2 regions of the Stenotrophomonas riyadhensis genome follow, and region 2 is predicted to be linked to the other one. Evidence: predicted binding sites of a transcription regulator. Region 2 holds the regulator's gene; the other holds the start of a gene.
What was found. The regulator HrcA, encoded in region 2, represses chaperone genes, less so after heat shock. The targets are predictions, from matches to a motif close to TTNGCACTCNNNNNNNNNGAGTGCNAA.
Positions count from the first base shown of each region.

Region 1: a site for HrcA is predicted at 3,301-3,327, ahead of SriyCCGPB3_RS19210 (co-chaperone GroES). Genes of this name have one in related genera too.

Region 1 is NZ_CP155568.1:4,159,323-4,167,439, reverse strand. Features, by position in the region: gene SriyCCGPB3_RS19225 (protein-disulfide reductase DsbD domain-containing protein) at 1-822, opposite strand, end outside; gene cutA (divalent-cation tolerance protein CutA) at 819-1,157, opposite strand; gene SriyCCGPB3_RS19215 (endonuclease) at 1,226-3,016, opposite strand; gene SriyCCGPB3_RS19210 (co-chaperone GroES) at 3,374-3,661, shown strand; gene groL (chaperonin GroEL) at 3,743-5,392, shown strand; gene SriyCCGPB3_RS19200 (LysR substrate-binding domain-containing protein) at 5,481-6,404, opposite strand; gene SriyCCGPB3_RS19195 (glutathione S-transferase family protein) at 6,651-7,286, shown strand; gene SriyCCGPB3_RS19190 (LLM class oxidoreductase) at 7,300-8,117, shown strand, end outside.
Region 2 is NZ_CP155568.1:1,806,229-1,814,345, forward strand. Features, by position in the region: gene SriyCCGPB3_RS08655 (SGNH/GDSL hydrolase family protein) at 1-1,196, opposite strand, end outside; gene SriyCCGPB3_RS08660 (LysR family transcriptional regulator) at 1,294-2,211, shown strand; gene recN (DNA repair protein RecN) at 2,323-3,984, opposite strand; gene hrcA (heat-inducible transcriptional repressor HrcA) at 4,100-5,164, shown strand; gene grpE (nucleotide exchange factor GrpE) at 5,228-5,743, shown strand; gene dnaK (molecular chaperone DnaK) at 5,926-7,851, shown strand; gene dnaJ (molecular chaperone DnaJ) at 8,006-8,117, shown strand, end outside.

The DNA of each region.
Region 1 (8,117 bases), 2.4 Mb from region 2:
GGCGACGGAGCGGCGCAGCGGCAGCGGCACTTCCACCTGGTTGAAGTAGACCGAGACATCGCCGAAGTGCTCGTCGCGATGCGACTGCGCGGCCGGCCAGCGCGGCTTGTCGGCCAGCACACCGGTGCTGCCTTCCAGCTTCAGCGAGGTGCGGTCGCGATACAGGTAGTAGCCCGGTGCCGGGCTGAAGCGCAGCAGCAGGGTATTGCCGTCGCTGGCGATGGCGTCGAAGCCGAACGCCTGCTCCGACGGCAGCGGCAGCGCCTGGCTGTTGCTGGCCGCACCCGGCAGGCGCAGGCCGCCGCTGTTGCCGGCACCGGCCAGCGGGTTGTTGAACGGGCTGGCCGCACCGGTGCGTGCAGCCGGGGCGTTGGCCTGTGCACCGGCACCGGGCAGGGTGACCTGCACCACGCGCTTCTGCGGCGGGTAGCAGACACCGGCATCGGCGCAGCCCTGGTAACGCACTTCCAGGCTGATGGTGCCGGCGGCGTCGGTCGGCGTGCCGGGCAGGGTGGCCTGCAGGCGTTCGCGATAGGTTTCGACTTCGCCGAAGAAATCGTCGTGGTGCTTGTCGCCCTTGGGCATCTGCAGCGCGCCGGCATTGAAGGCCGGATCCGCCTTGACGCTGGTGCGGTGGCGATACAGGTAATAGCCCGGTGCGATCTTGAACTGCAGTTGCACCTGGCCACGCTCGGCGGCGGTCGCGGTCAGTGCGAACGCCTGGTCCACCGGCAGCAGGTCTTTCTCATCCAGGGCGAACGCCGGCAGCGAGAGCCACAACAGGGCGCACAGGGCGGCGCCACGCGCAAACAGAGTCTTCAATCAGTGTCCTCCCGGGTCTGTGCCCGGATCCAGTCCAGATACGCCGGCAGGCCGGCCCGGGTTTCGACCGCAATGCACTCCGGGAGTTCATACGGATGCAGTTCGACGATCCGGGCAATCGCGTCATCGACGCGACTCGCGGTGGTTTTCACCAGCAGCTGCAGCTCGGCGTCGGTGGTCACCTCGCCCTGCCAGCGGTAGGTCGACTGCGCGCCATCGAGGCGGGTCACGCACGCGGCCAGGCGCTCGCCGACCAGCGCGTGCGCGATGCGCTCGGCACTGGCCCGGTCCGGGCAGGTGGTCAACAGCAGCAGGACGGGATCGACGGTCGACATGACCGTCGAGTATAGGGCCGCCGCCGGGTCAGGGCCCGGCGGCGGCAGTGGACCGCTGCGTTGCGCGGTCAGTTGGCCAGCTGGCAGGTGGCCGGCTTGGCCGAGGTGAACAGGGCCGGGGTCGCCCACTCGGGGTGGTCGATGAACGGGTTGCGGTTGCCCTGGAAGCTGTAGACCACGTCATTGCGCGCACGCTCGGCATCATCCGGCGGATCGGACAGGTGCCAGTCGATCAGCGTTGACAGCAGGCCCATGTAGGCCGGCGAACTGCTGGTCTTGACGATCCTGCTGCGGTCGTCGGTCAGCTCCAGGTCCGGCTCGGACTGGCCGGTGGCCGCATCCTTGCCGCCCTCGTAGCGGATCGCCATGTACATCACCGCACGCGCCATGTCGCCCTTGCGCTTGCCCCACACCTCGAAGGTACCGGTGTTGCCGTCCGGCGTGCGCACCCAGTTGGAGTTGCCCGGGTAGCCGCCGCTGCCGCCGCCCTGGCCGTTGTTGGCCTCGGTGGCGCGTTCGCCGCAGCTCGCATCGCACTTGCCGAACGGCTTGTTGCCACGGTCGGCGTTCCACTGCGCGTCGGTCAGGTACAGCATGTGGGTGTCGGTGTACGGCGCGTACGGCAGGCCCTTGTCGCCGGTGGTGCTGGCAAAGCCCAGCGAGTTCGGCCAGGTGTGCTCGCGGTTGTACTTCAGGCCACTGCCACTGCCGGCGCGATCGGTCACCTTGGCGTAGCTGCGGTTGCGGTACGCATCCAGGATCCTGCCGCTGTTGTTCGGATCCTCGTCGGCGATTTCCAGGATGGTCCAGGTGCTGGTGCCCGAGCCGCTGTACGGGTAGGCGGTGTGGCCCTTGATGGTCGCGTGCAGCGAGCAGCGCAGCTGGCTGGGGCTGCTGGTATTGACCTTGGAGTAGTACCCGGCCGGCACGCCCGGGTTGCCGGGGTCCGGATTGCCGCCGGTGCTGGCCACGGTGAAGGCGATGCGGCTGTCGGCGGCGGGGTGTGCGCCCTGCAGGTCGGTGATGCGCGCGGCGCGGATGTCGAAGCGGCAGGCTTCACCGGCCACCAGCGCGGTGTTGGTGGACAGTTTCACGCTGCGGCCGCTGGCCGGGTAGGTCAGCGGTACGCTGCCGGAGGTGCCGCAGCTCAGGGCGAACGCACCACTGGCCAGGTTCACCGTTTCGCTGAACACCACTTCCAGATCGGCCGCGGCCGGGAAGGTGCTGCTGCCCTGCGCCGGGGTGGTGGTGGACACTGACGGCGGCGTGTTCGGGCCCGGGGTGCCGCCACCGCTGAAGGTCTGGCCGTTGTTGCAGCTGCCGAATGTCTGTTTGGCCGACTCGGCCCAGGTGAAGTGGGCGTACTGGCTGCCGCTGCCGGTCAGCTGCAGCGAGGTGCCCGGCGCCGTGCTGTTGGTCTCGGCTACCGGAATGTTCTGGCTGGTCATGCCGGCGGCGGGGCCACCGGAGGCGGTGATGGCGCCCTCGTAGCTGAGGAACTGCACCACCTTGCCGCTGGCATCGACCAGGGCGATGCCGTCGTTGGGGCCGTTCTGGATGCCGTTGGTCGGGTAACTGACCACGGCGATGGTCGCGCTGCCGCAGCCGGCGGCGGTGCCTGCCGGGACCGGGTTGTTGGCGTAGACCACCGCGGCCGAGGCGTTGGCGCCGTTGTACAGATACAGGCGGTAGCCGGACAGGTCCTCACCGGCAGTGGCCACGACCTCGATCGCTTCGCCGACGTCACCGGCGGCGGTGCTGTCGTCGTAGTGCAGTTCGTTGATGAAGACCTCGGCCTGGGCCGGCGCGGCGGCCAGCGCCAGCAGGCAGGCGGCGGCAAGCGGGGACAGCAATCGCATCGACTACTCCTTGTGATTGGGAATGCGCGGCCGAGCCTAAGGCCGATCCAGTGACACTTTGTCGTAAATGAACGTCAGATATCTGACAGTGCGACGCCAGTCACCAAAAGTCGAGGGTTCCAGCGACAGGGTTGCCGCGTTGCACCGGCCTCCAGGCCTTCACACCGGCGCGGATCGAGCGGGCCCGGGGCAGTGAAATTTTTTCCGCGAGCGGCCTTGAAAGGTCCGGGGCCAGCTCCATCTCTGTCCTGCTCCCGATTCATCGGGCTTTTTCGCGAGCAATGCTGGCAGTCACCTGGGGTGAGTGCTAACATCGCCAGACTTTTTCAGACCAATCAATAACTTAAGAGGTCTCTCATGAGCATCAAGCCGCTGCACGACCGCGTTGTGGTCAAGCCGATCGAAGCCGACGAAATCTCCGCCGGTGGCATCGTCATTCCGGATTCGGCCAAGGAAAAGTCCACCAAGGGTGAAGTCGTGGCCGTCGGCCCGGGCAAGCCGCTGGACAACGGCAGCGTGCGCGCTCCGTCGCTGAAGGTCGGCGACAAGGTCATCTACGGCCAGTACGCCGGCAGCTCGTACAAGAGCGAAGGCGTCGAGTACAAGGTCCTGCGCGAAGACGACGTGCTCGCCGTCATCGGCTGAGCCCCGGCGCGACCTGCTTCAACCTGATCCCCAAATCCCAGCCGCCGGGCCCGGTCCGGCGCTACCAATGAGGTAATTGCAATGGCTGCCAAGGATATTCGTTTCGGTGAAGACGCCCGTTCGCGCATGGTGCGCGGCGTCAACGTTCTTGCCAATGCCGTCAAGGCCACCCTGGGCCCGAAGGGCCGCAACGTCGTGCTGGAAAAGAGCTTCGGTGCTCCGACCATCACCAAGGACGGCGTTTCCGTCGCCAAGGAAATCGAACTGGCTGACAAGTTCGAGAACATGGGCGCGCAGATGGTGAAGGAAGTCGCTTCCCGCACCAACGACGACGCTGGCGACGGCACCACCACCGCCACCGTGCTGGCCCAGGCCCTGATCCGCGAAGGTGCCAAGGCCGTGGCCGCCGGCATGAACCCGATGGACCTGAAGCGCGGTATCGACAAGGCCGTCGTGGCCGCCGTCTCCGAGCTGAAGAACATCTCCAAGCCGACCGCCGACGACAAGGCGATCGCCCAGGTCGGTACCATCTCGGCCAACTCGGACGAGTCGATCGGCCAGATCATCGCTGACGCGATGAAGGAAGTCGGCAAGGAAGGCGTGATCACCGTTGAAGAAGGCTCGGGCCTGGACAACGAGCTGGACGTGGTCAAGGGCATGCAGTTCGACCGCGGCTACCTGTCCCCGTACTTCATCAACAACCAGCAGTCGCAGACCGCTGACCTGGATGACCCGTTCATCCTGCTGCACGACAAGAAGATCTCCAACGTCCGTGACCTGCTGCCGGTGCTGGAAGGCGTCGCCAAGGCCGGCAAGCCGCTGCTGATCGTTGCCGAAGAAGTCGAAGGCGAAGCGCTGGCCACCCTGGTCGTCAACACCATCCGTGGCATCGTCAAGGTCGTGGCCGTCAAGGCTCCGGGCTTCGGCGACCGTCGCAAGGCGATGCTGGAAGACATGGCCGTGCTGACCGGCGGCACCGTGATCTCCGAAGAAGTTGGCCTGTCGCTGGAAAAGGCCACCATCAAGGACCTGGGCCGCGCCAAGAAGGTGCAGGTCTCCAAGGAGAACACCACCATCATCGATGGCGTGGGTGACAAGGCTGCCGTCGACGCACGCGTCGGCCAGATCAAGACCCAGATCCAGGACACCTCCTCGGATTACGACCGCGAGAAGCTGCAGGAACGCGTGGCCAAGCTGGCCGGCGGCGTTGCCGTGATCAAGGTCGGTGCTTCGACCGAAATCGAAATGAAGGAAAAGAAGGATCGCGTCGACGACGCCCTGCACGCTACCCGTGCAGCCGTTGAAGAAGGCGTGGTCCCGGGCGGCGGCGTGGCCCTGGTCCGTGCGGTCACCGCACTGGCCGGCCTGAAGGGTGCCAACGAAGACCAGAACCACGGCATCCAGATCGCCCTGCGCGCGATGGAAGCCCCGCTGCGCGAAATCGTGGCCAACGCCGGTGAAGAGCCGTCGGTCATCATCAACAAGGTCAAGGAAGGCACCGGCAGCTTCGGCTACAACGCCGCCACCGGCGAGTTCGGCGACATGCTGCAGTTCGGCATCCTGGACCCGACCAAGGTGACCCGTTCGGCGCTGCAGAACGCGGCCTCGATCGCTGGCCTGATGATCACCACCGAAGCCATGGTTGCCGAAGCTCCGAAGAAGGACGAGCCGGCCATGGGTGGCGCCGGTGGCATGGGCGGCATGGGTGGCATGGGCGGCATGGACTTCTAAGTCCCCACGTTCGCCCCGCAATGAAAAACCCCGCCGCAAGGCGGGGTTTTTTTGTGGCCGGCTGCAATGGCATCGCTTTCCGAGCGGCTCATCCTGCGTCCTGCAGGGTGTGTGTGCCTGCTGCCTGCGGCGTCATCAGTGCTGCATGCAACCAGGTCATGAAAGCAGGTATCGCAGCGTTGGCCTCGCCGTCCGCACGCGTCACCGCGTAGTAGGCAAAGGCCTGTGGCCAGGGCTGGTCAATCACCACCTGCAGCCGGCCATTGGCGAGTTCTTCGGCCGCATGGATGTCGCGCACCAGGGCGATGCCTTGCCCGGCCACCGCCGCGCGGATCAGCAACAGGTCGTCATCGAACGCAGGGCCGCGCTCCAGTCGTTCATCGACGGGCAGATCCAGTGCCTGGAACCACAGCCGCCAGTCGCTGCGGTCGGCGTCCTGCAGCAGCGGCAGCTGCAGGCAATCCTGCACTGTACCCACGGCAGGCGCGCTGGCCAGCAGCGCAGGGCTGGCCACCGGCAGCAGTACCGGTGCCATCAGGTGCTCGGCATGCAGGCCAGGGTAGCGGCCCAGTCCATGACGGATCGCGATGTCCACCCCCTCGCGGCGCAGGTCGACCAACGCCGCGCTCGAGTCCAGCTGCACGTCCACCTGCGGATGCAACGCACTGAACCCGCCCAGTCGCGGCGCCAACCACTGTGCGGCGAAGCTCGGTGCCGCGCTGATGCGTAGCGTGCACCGTGTTTCCCAGCGTTCGAGTGTCTGCAGGCTCTGTGCGATCTGATCGAAGGCCTGCAGCAGCTCCGGATACACACGCGCGCCGGCTGCACTGAGCACCACGCCATGCCGGGTGCGGTCGAACAGGCTCACGCCCAGCCGCTCCTGCAGCTGTCGAAGCTGCTGGCTGATTGCACCAGGTGTCACCCCCATCGCATCGGCGGCGGTGGTCAGGCTGCCATGTCGGCCGGTTTCAACGAAGGCCCGCAGGCCCAGCAGCGGCAGCACCGCACCCATCTCAACTCTCCTGTAACCGCGTCGGCACGCGCCGCGCTGCGACAGCATATCGACCGCACTGCAGGCTGTCGCGCGCGCGTCGCGCACGTTGAGCCCCGCTCAACTCCTCGTGCAGGAGACATCGTTTCCCCGCGACGCAGGCCTTTCCTAGACTGCCTGCACGGCTGCTGCAGCGCCCGTTCCCGCATCGCCCGGCCACCTTCAACGGCCGATGCATGCCGTCGCTCCCTGCCGTCCAGGATTCCCATGAACGAACCTTCGCTGCACCTGTACTCCGACAGTTCTCCCAATGGCTTCAAGGCCACCATCGCACTGGAAGAGCTTGGCCTGCCGTATCGCCTTCACCACGTCCACATCGCCGATGGCGAACATCGCCATCCCGACTTCCTGCGGCTCAATCCGCATGGGCGCATTCCGGTGCTGGAAGATCGCGCGCGCGGCCTCGTTGTCTTCGAATCGGCGGCGATCCTGATGTACCTGGCCGAACAGGGCAATGCGTTGCTGCCTTCCGAACCGGCTGCGCGCTGGGAGACGCTGACCTGGCTGATGTTCCATGCCGCCAGCGTCGGCCCGATCCTCGGCCAGCGCGTGCACTTCGAGCATTTTGCACAACAGCCCGATTCCGCGGCAATCGAACGCTACCGCCGCCTGAGCGACGACCTGTTCGCGGTACTCGACCAGCGTCTGCAGGGACGCGAGTGGTTGGCTGGCGATCACTACTCGATTGCCGATATCGCCCACTTCGGCTGGCTGCACATCGCCCGCATCATCGACATCGATTTCTCGCGGCATCGCCATCTGGATGCGTGGTACGCGCGGGTTGCAGCACGCCCTGCGGTACAGCGCGGCGTGCAGCTGCCCGAGCCGGCCACCGGTCCGTAAGGAGGCGATGCTGATGAATGATTCCATTGCGATGCCGGGCGCGTCGGCGCCGGTCTTTGCCGCGCACCCGGGCTACCAGCGCATGTTCCGCGCCGACGCGCTGACCCTGGGCATCTACCTGCCGCTGCGCTTCTACCAGGGCGACATGGCCGTGCTGCAGGGCCAGGCGCGGCTGGTGGAGGAGATCGACCGCCACGACTTTGCCGCGGTATGGGTGCGCGACGTGCCGCTGTTCGATCCGCTGTTCGGTGATGCAGGCCAGCTGTTCGATCCATTCACCTACCTTGCGTGGCTGGCAGCGCGCACGCAGCGCGTGGCCCTGGCCACCGGCAGCGTGGTGCTGCCACTGCGCCATCCGATCGATCTGGCCAAGGCCGCGGCGTCGCTCGATCAGCTGTCCGGTGGGCGGCTGGTGATGGGTGTGGCGTCCGGTGATCGACCGCTGGAGTTCCCGGCCTATGGACTGGAGCACGCGGCGCGCGGAGAGCGTTTCGCCACCGCAATGAACGAGATGCGCCGTTGGCTGCAGCCGGGCACGGATGGGCGGATGACACATGCCGGTGCCGAGCAGGGCGTGCAGTTGCTGCCGCCCACGGTCAGTGGCCGCGTTCCGCTGGTTGTCACCGGTGGCGCACGTCAGCCACTGGAGTGGATCGGCCAGCATGCCGATGGGTGGCTGACCTATCCAGAGGCCACCCATGACAACGCCGGTCCGCAGCGGCTGGCCGCGAAGATCGGCGCCTGGCGCGCGCTGATTCCGGATGGCGGCTTCCGTCCGCACATGACCAACGAATGGATCGACCTGGTGGACGATCCGGATCATCCACGCAT
Region 2 (8,117 bases):
TCCACCGCCTCGGCCATCGCCCGGTTGCCCGCATCGCCCGGGTGCAGGTGGTCGCCTGAATCGTAGGCGGCAGCCATCCGTGACGGGTCGGACGGGTCACGCAGCGCCGCATCCAGGTCGATCACCGCATCGAACGGGCTGTCGCTGCGCAGCCAGGCATTGAGCTGTTGGCGCAGTGCTTCCTTCTCCGGCTGGTAGTAGTCGTCCAGCGGCGTGCCGGGCAGGGCGCCAGCGAACGGCGTCAGGGTGGCACCCAGGATGCGTAGACCCCGCCGATGGGCCAGTTCGGCCAGGGCGCGATAGCCGGTCTGCAGCTCGGCCAGGCTGGGCCGGGGTTGCGCGCGGGCAAAGGCGGTGCCGGGCCAGCTGATGTCGTTGATGCCGATCAGCACGATCATGCTGTCCACGCCGGGCTGATCCAGTGCGTCGCGCTGCAGGCGGGCCAGAACCGACTCGCCCATGCCGTCGCGCAGCAGGCGGTTGCCGGAGATGCCGGCGTTGACCACGGCTACACCGCGCGGAGCCAGGCGTACGGCCAGGTGGTCGGTCCAGCGCTGGTCCTGATCGAGGCTGGCGGTGGCGCCATCGGTAATCGAGTCGCCGATCACCGCCACGCTGCGTGCGCTGTGGGCGGCCTCGACCTCGATCCCGGTCAGCAACAGGCGGGTGGTAGTGGAACTGGCCCCCTGCAGGTCGCGTGCCCGGGTCTGGTCAGCGCCGGCGATCCAGCTGGTCTGGCGGCCCTCCCAATGGAAGGTCTGCAGTGGCGTCGGCCTCGGCACAAAGACACTGACCTGCAACGCCTGGCGGTCTTCCGTGGCCAGTGGCAGCGGATCGCTCAGCCGTTCCTGACCGGGCTCGATCGATACGCCGGGCTGGCCGTCGAAACTGAGCGGCTGCGGGGTGGCACCCGCGTGTGCGGCCACGCTGGCCGCCCCGATCCGCAGCGGCTGGGTGCCGTAGGTATTGCTCAGCCGCACCCGCAGCCGGGGCCCGCCCAGGCTGATGCGCGCGGTCTGCCGGAACGTCTGGTCCTGCAGCGTGGCCGGGACCAGGGTCGGGAACAGGAATTCGGCGCCCCAGACAGGTTGCGGGCTGGCCTGCCAGCTGGCGACCCAGTGCGGGGCCGGGGCGGCGCTGGCTGCGCTGGACAGGACGATCAATGCGGTGGTGGTGAGCTGGTTGAAGCGGTTCATCGGGCAATCCCGGGAGGAGGGAGCGCCATGGTGATTTCCCGCTCATCTGTGAACTAGACTGCGCATGGATAATCATCTATGAATCGGATTCATCATCATGGCGCGGCCTGACATCAACCGATCCGGCGAACTGGAAGTGTTCGTGCGGGTGATCGAGACCGGTGGCTTCTCCGCCGCCGCACGCACCCTGGACATGACGCCATCAGCGGTGAGCAAGCTGGTGGCCCGGCTGGAGCAGCGGCTGGGTACGCGCCTGCTGCAACGCTCCACCCGCCAGCTGCAGCTGACCCCGGAAGGCTGCGCGTTCTACGAGCGCGGCCTGCGCGTGCTGGCCGACCTGGAAGAGGCCGAGCGCTGTGCCAGCGCCCATGCCGAGCCGCGCGGACGGCTGCGGGTCAACTCCAACGTGCCGTTCGGCCAGCACTTCCTGTTGCCGCTGCTGCCGGCATTCCTGGAGCGCAATCCGCAGGTGGGGGTGGATCTGACCTTGAACGACGAGGTGATCGACCTGCTTGAGCAGCGCACCGATGTGGCGGTGCGGGCCGGCCCGCTGAAGAGCTCCAGCCTGGTGGCGCGACGGCTGGGCGCGACGCGGATGATGATCGTGGCCGCGCCGGCCTATGCGCAGCGGCACGGCCTGCCACGCAACGCCGAGGAGCTGCAGTCGCACAACCGTCTGGACATCGGCCATGCACGGGCGATGCAGGGCTGGCCGCTGTTGCAGGACGGTCGCGAACGCATGTTGCTGCCCAGTGGCAATGCCCGCGCCAGCAACGGCAACGCGCTGCGCCAGCTGGTGCTGGGCGGGCTGGGCATGGCGCGGCTGGCGACCTACCAGGTGCAGGAGGACATCGCTGCCGGACGCCTGTTGCCGGTGCTGGAGGAGGCCAACCCCGGTGACCTGGAAGAGGTGCACGCGGTGTTCCTGGGACAGGGTGGCTATCTGCCGCTGCGGGTGCGCGCCTTCCTCGATTTCCTGGTGGAGAACGTCGATCTGACGCAGCCACGGGGGTAGTGCCGGCCGCTGGCCGGCAACCTCACGATCTTCGCCGACCCGCATCGGGTTGCCGGCCAGCGGCGCGGCACTACCGCGCGGAAGCCGGGCCCATGTTCGGCTCGGGCGGCGTCAGACCTGCAGCAGCTTGCGGGCGGCGGCGCGCGCTTCCTTGCTTACTTCCACGCCGCCGAGCATGCGCGCCAGTTCTTCCTCGCGTGCCTTGCTGTCCAGCTTCTCCACTGCGCTCTGGGTCATGCCGTCCACCGGCGCCTTGCTGACCCGGTAGTGGGCATGGCCCTTGGAGGCGACCTGCGGCAGGTGGGTCACGCACAGCACCTGGCGCTTCTCGCCCAGCGCGCGCAGCTTCTGGCCGACGATGTCCGCCACCGCGCCGCCGATGCCGGAGTCGACTTCGTCGAACACCATGGTCGGTACTGCATCCAGGTCCAGCGCGGCCACTTCGATGGCCAGCGAGATGCGCGACAGTTCGCCGCCCGAGGCGACCTTGCGCAGGGCGCGCGGCGGCTGGCCGGCGTTGGCCGCGACCAGGAATTCCACGCGTTCGGCACCCTGCGGATCGGGCTTGCCGGCGTCCTGTGGCTCCAGCTCGATCAGGAACTGGCCGCCGCCCATGCCGAGCTCGGCGATGATGCCGGTGGTGGTGGCCGACAGTTCGGCAGCGGCGCTGCGACGGCTGGCGGTCAGCACCTCGGCCTGTACGCGCCAGGCGGCGGCGGCCTTGTCGATCTCGCCGGCCAGGCGCTGCAAGCGTTCGTCGGCGCCGCGCAGCTGTTCCACTTCGGCATGCATGCGCTCGCGCTGCGCGCCCAGCTCGTCCATCGGCACGCGGTGCTTGCGGGCCAGGTCATGCAGGCGGCCGAGGTGACGCTCGTTCTCCTCGAACTGCTCCGGGTCGGCATCAAGGTCGTCGTGCACCCGGTCCAGCAGCGACAGGGCTTCGTGCAGCTGGATCGAGGCATTCTCGATCAGGCCGTCCACCTCGCCCAGGCGCGGGTCATGTTCGATCAGGCGCGACAGCTCGTGGCGCACCTGCTGCAGCAGGTCCAGCGCGGAACTGCCGTCGTCGCCGTTGAGCTGGTTGCTGGCCGCCTGGCAGGCGCTCAGCAGGGCGCTGGCATGGGCCTGGCGGCGGTGGCTGGCGCCGAGCGCGGCGATCGACTCCGGTTCCAGGTCCTCGCGGTCCAGTTCGCGCAGCTGGTGCTCCAGGAAGCCGATCCGGTCACTCACGTCGCCCTGTTGCGACAGCGCCAGTGATTCGTCGACCAGGGCCTGCCAGGCCGCAGCGGCGCGGCGCACCTGGCGGCGTTCGTCCTCGTTGCCGGCGTAGGCGTCGAGCAGGGCCAGCTGCGACGGCCGTGCCAGCAGGGCCTGCTGTTCGTGCTGGCCGTGGATCTCCACCAGCAGCGAGGCCAGGTCGCCCAGCTGGGCCAGGGTCACCGGGCGGCCATTGATCCACGCCCGCGAACCGCCATCGGCGCGGATCACGCGGCGCAGCTGGCACTGTTCCTCGTCGTCCAGCTCGTTGTCGGCCAGCCACTGGCGCGCGGCCTGCAGCTGGTCCAGCGCGAATTCGGCGGAAAGCTCGGCGCGCGCGGCGCCATGGCGGACCACGCCGCTGTCGGCGCGCAGGCCGGACAGGAAGCCCAGCGCGTCGACCATCAGCGACTTGCCGGCGCCGGTCTCGCCTGAAACCACGGTCATGCCTGGCCCGAACTCCAGTTCGGTGGCGCGGACGACGGCGAAATCCTTGATCGAAAGATGTCTGAGCATGGGTAAGGGGGTATCAGCAGCCGCGCAACGCTAGCACGCGGGCGAGGGAGGTCCAATGACTTGCCAAGGTGATGCGCCGCCATTATCTAGTGTCCGTGTCTCACAGGTTGATTCCATGCACGGTTCTCCCGACCAGCTTGCCCCGCGTGCGCGCCATCTGCTGCGCACGCTGATTGCGCGTTACATCCAGGACGGTGAGCCGGTCGGCTCGCAGACGCTGGCGCGCGTGGCTGGCCTGGAGGTCAGCCCGGCCACCATCCGCAACATCCTCGGCGACCTGGAAGACCTGGGGCTGCTGGCCTCGCCGCACACCTCGGCCGGGCGCATCCCGACCGCGCATGGCTATCGGGTGTTCGTCGACAGCCTGCTGCAGATGCAGCCGCCGGGCGAGGGCGAGCTGGCCCGGTTGCGCCAGGAACTGGCCAGTGGCGGCAGCACCCAGGCCCTGCTCGGCAGCGCCTCGGAGCTGCTGTCGGCGATGAGCCACTTCGTCGGCGTGGTCAGCGCGCCGCGGCGTGAGCAGTTCGCGTTCCGCCAGATCGATTTCGTGGCGCTGGACGGGCGCCGGGTGCTGGCGATCCTGGTGTTTGCCGACAACGAGGTGCAGAACCGCGTCATCGAGACCCGCCAGGAGTTCGCGCCGGGCCAGCTGGAGCAGGTCGCCAACTATCTCAATGCCCATTTCGCCGGCCTGCCGATGGCCGAGATCCGCACCCGTCTGCTGCTGGAGCTGCGCGACGCCCGTTCGGAACTGGAGCAGCTGCTGGCACACAGCATCGAACTGGCCGAGCAGGCCCTGCAGCCGGCCGCTGACGACATGCTGGTGGCCGGCCAGACCCGCTTGATGGGGGTGCAGGACCTGTCCGACCTGGAGCGCCTGCGCGAGCTGTTCGAGCTGTTTTCCAGCAAGCGCGAGATCCTGCAGCTGCTGGAGCGGACCATCCAGGCCCCGGGCGTGCGCATCTTCATCGGCGAAGAGACCGGGATGATGCCGCTGCAGGGGGTCTCGCTGGTCACCGCCCCGTACACTGCCAATGGCCAGGTACTGGGCGTGCTGGGCGTGATCGGCCCCAAGCGGATGGCCTACGACCGCATGATTCCGCTGGTCCAGGCCACCGCCGATGTGCTCGGCGCGGCCTTTTCACCGGCCGGGCGCACTCCCGGAACATCCGACGCTTGAAACGCAGCATCCCGCCCACACTAGGGTGGGTGGAGGCGGAGATTGACCGCCAGGGACCCAGACATGAACCACGAACATCCAGATATCGAATCCCAGCAGACGGCCGCCGATGCGGCCGCCGCCGCCAGCGTCAACGACGAAGTGGAGCGCCTGCGCGCCGAAGTCGAGCAGATCAAGGCCGATGCGCTGCGTGAGCGCGCCGACCTCGAGAACCAGCGCAAGCGCGTTGCCCGTGACATCGAGCAGGCCCGCAAGTTCGCCAACGAGAAGCTGCTGGGCGAGCTGCTGCCGGTGTTCGACAGCCTGGATGCCGGCCTGAAGGCCGCGGGCGACGACCCGCATCCGCTGCGCGAAGGCCTGGAGCTGACCTACAAGCAGCTGCTGAAGGTCGCCGCCGACAATGGCCTGGTCCTGCTGGACCCGATCGGCCAGCCGTTCAACCCGGAACACCACCAGGCGATCAGCCAGGTGCCGACCCCGGGCGCCGCCCCGGGCAGCGTGGTGACCGTGTTCCAGAAGGGCTACCTGCTCAACGAGCGCCTGCTGCGGCCGGCGCTGGTGGTGGTGGCCGCCGATTGATCGGCCGGGCCGGGCGATGCCCGGTCCCGGTCGTGCCAGGCCATGCCTGGCAAGGTTTTCCAGGCGCTGAACACAGCGTTCGGGAGATGGCTTGAATGTTCCACGAGCCTCCCCCACATCGTATTCATCCACCGGCCGAGCGGCCGGACTGACCCCAACAAGCATCCTCAGGAGTCTCCCCCATGGGCAAGATCATTGGTATCGACCTCGGCACCACCAACTCGTGCGTGGCGATCATGGACGGCGGCAAGGCCCGCGTCATCGAGAATTCGGAAGGCGATCGCACCACCCCGTCGATCGTCGCCTACACCAAGGACGGCGAAGTCCTGGTCGGCGCCTCGGCCAAGCGTCAGGCCGTGACCAACCCGAAGAACACCTTCTATGCGGTGAAGCGCCTGATCGGCCGCAAGTTCACCGACGCCGAAGTGCAGAAGGACATCGCCCACGTCCCGTACAGCATCCTGGCCCATGACAATGGCGACGCCTGGGTGGCCACCAGCGACGGCAAGAAGATGGCCCCGCAGGAAATCTCGGCCAAGGTGCTGGAGAAGATGAAGAAGACCGCCGAGGACTTCCTCGGTGAGAAGGTCACCGAAGCGGTCATCACCGTGCCGGCCTACTTCAACGACAGCCAGCGCCAGGCGACCAAGGACGCCGGCCGCATCGCTGGCCTGGACGTCAAGCGCATCATCAACGAGCCGACCGCGGCCGCGCTGGCCTATGGCCTGGACAAGGGTGACAACAAGGATCGCAAGATCGTGGTGTACGACCTGGGCGGCGGCACCTTCGACGTCTCGGTGATCGAGATCGCCAACGTCGACGGCGAGAAGCAGTTCGAAGTGCTGGCCACCAACGGCGACACCTTCCTGGGCGGCGAAGACTTCGACAACCGCGTCATCGAGTACCTGGTTGAAGAGTTCAACAAGGACCAGGGCATCGACCTGCGCAAGGATCCGCTGGCCCTGCAGCGCCTGAAGGACGCCGCCGAGCGCGCCAAGATCGAGCTGTCCAGCGCCCAGCAGACCGAAGTGAACCTGCCGTACGTCACCGCTGACGCCTCGGGTCCGAAGCACCTGAACATCAAGCTGACCCGCGCCAAGCTGGAAGCGCTGGTGGAAGACCTGATCAAGAAGTCGATCGAGCCGTGCCGCGTCGCCCTGAACGATGCCGGCCTGCGTTCGAGCGACATCAGCGAAGTGATCCTGGTCGGTGGCCAGACCCGCATGCCGAAGGTGCAGCAGGCGGTGACCGAGTTCTTCGGCAAGGAACCGCGCAAGGACGTCAACCCGGACGAAGCCGTGGCACTGGGTGCTGCGATCCAGGGCGGCGTGCTCGGCGGCGACGTCAAGGACGTGCTGCTGCTGGACGTGACCCCGCTGTCGCTGGGTATTGAGACCATGGGCGGCGTGTTCACCAAGATCATCGAGAAGAACACCACCATCCCGACCAAGGCTTCGCAGGTGTTCTCCACCGCCGAGGACAACCAGTCGGCCGTGACCGTGCACGTGCTGCAGGGTGAGCGCGAACAGGCCCGCTTCAACAAGTCGCTGGCCAAGTTCGACCTGTCCGGCATCGAACCGGCCCCGCGCGGCCTGCCGCAGGTGGAAGTGTCCTTCGACATCGACGCCAACGGCATCCTGCACGTGTCGGCCAAGGACAAGAAGACCAACAAGGAACAGAAGGTCGAGATCAAGGCCGGTTCGGGCCTGTCCGAGGAAGAGATCGCACGCATGGTCGCCGACGCGGAAGCCAACCGCGAAGAAGACAAGAAGTTCCAGGAGCTGGTGCAGGCCCGCAACCAGGCCGACGCCCTGATCCACGGCACCCGCAGCGCCATCACCGAGCACGGCAGCAAGGTCGGCGGCGATGTCATCGGCAAGGTCGAGGCGGCGCTGGCCGACCTGGAAACCGCGATGAAGGGTGACGACAAGGCACAGATCGAAGCCAAGTCGAAGGCACTGGAAGAAGCCGGCCAGTCGCTGTTCGCCGCCGCTTCGGCCGACCAGGGCGGTGCCGCCCCGGGTGCCGACGCCGGCAATGCGGGCAAGCCGCAGGATGACGTGGTGGACGCCGAGTTCACCGAAGTCAAGGACGACAAGAAGTCCTGATCCGGACCGACACGGGACGCTGGCCATCAGCGTCCCGTTGTCGCATCAGGGTCCTGACCGCCCACCGGCGTGTCGGGGCGCCCGACGCAAGAGCGGACCTGGTTCCGCTCTTCCGCTTTGACGAATCCCGACTTTCCGGAACCCGATTCACGATATGAGCAAGCGCGATTACTACGAAGTGCTGGGCGTTGCCCGCACTGCCACCGACGACGAGCTGAAGAAGGCCTACCGTCGCTGCGCGATGAAGTTCCACCCGGACCGCAACC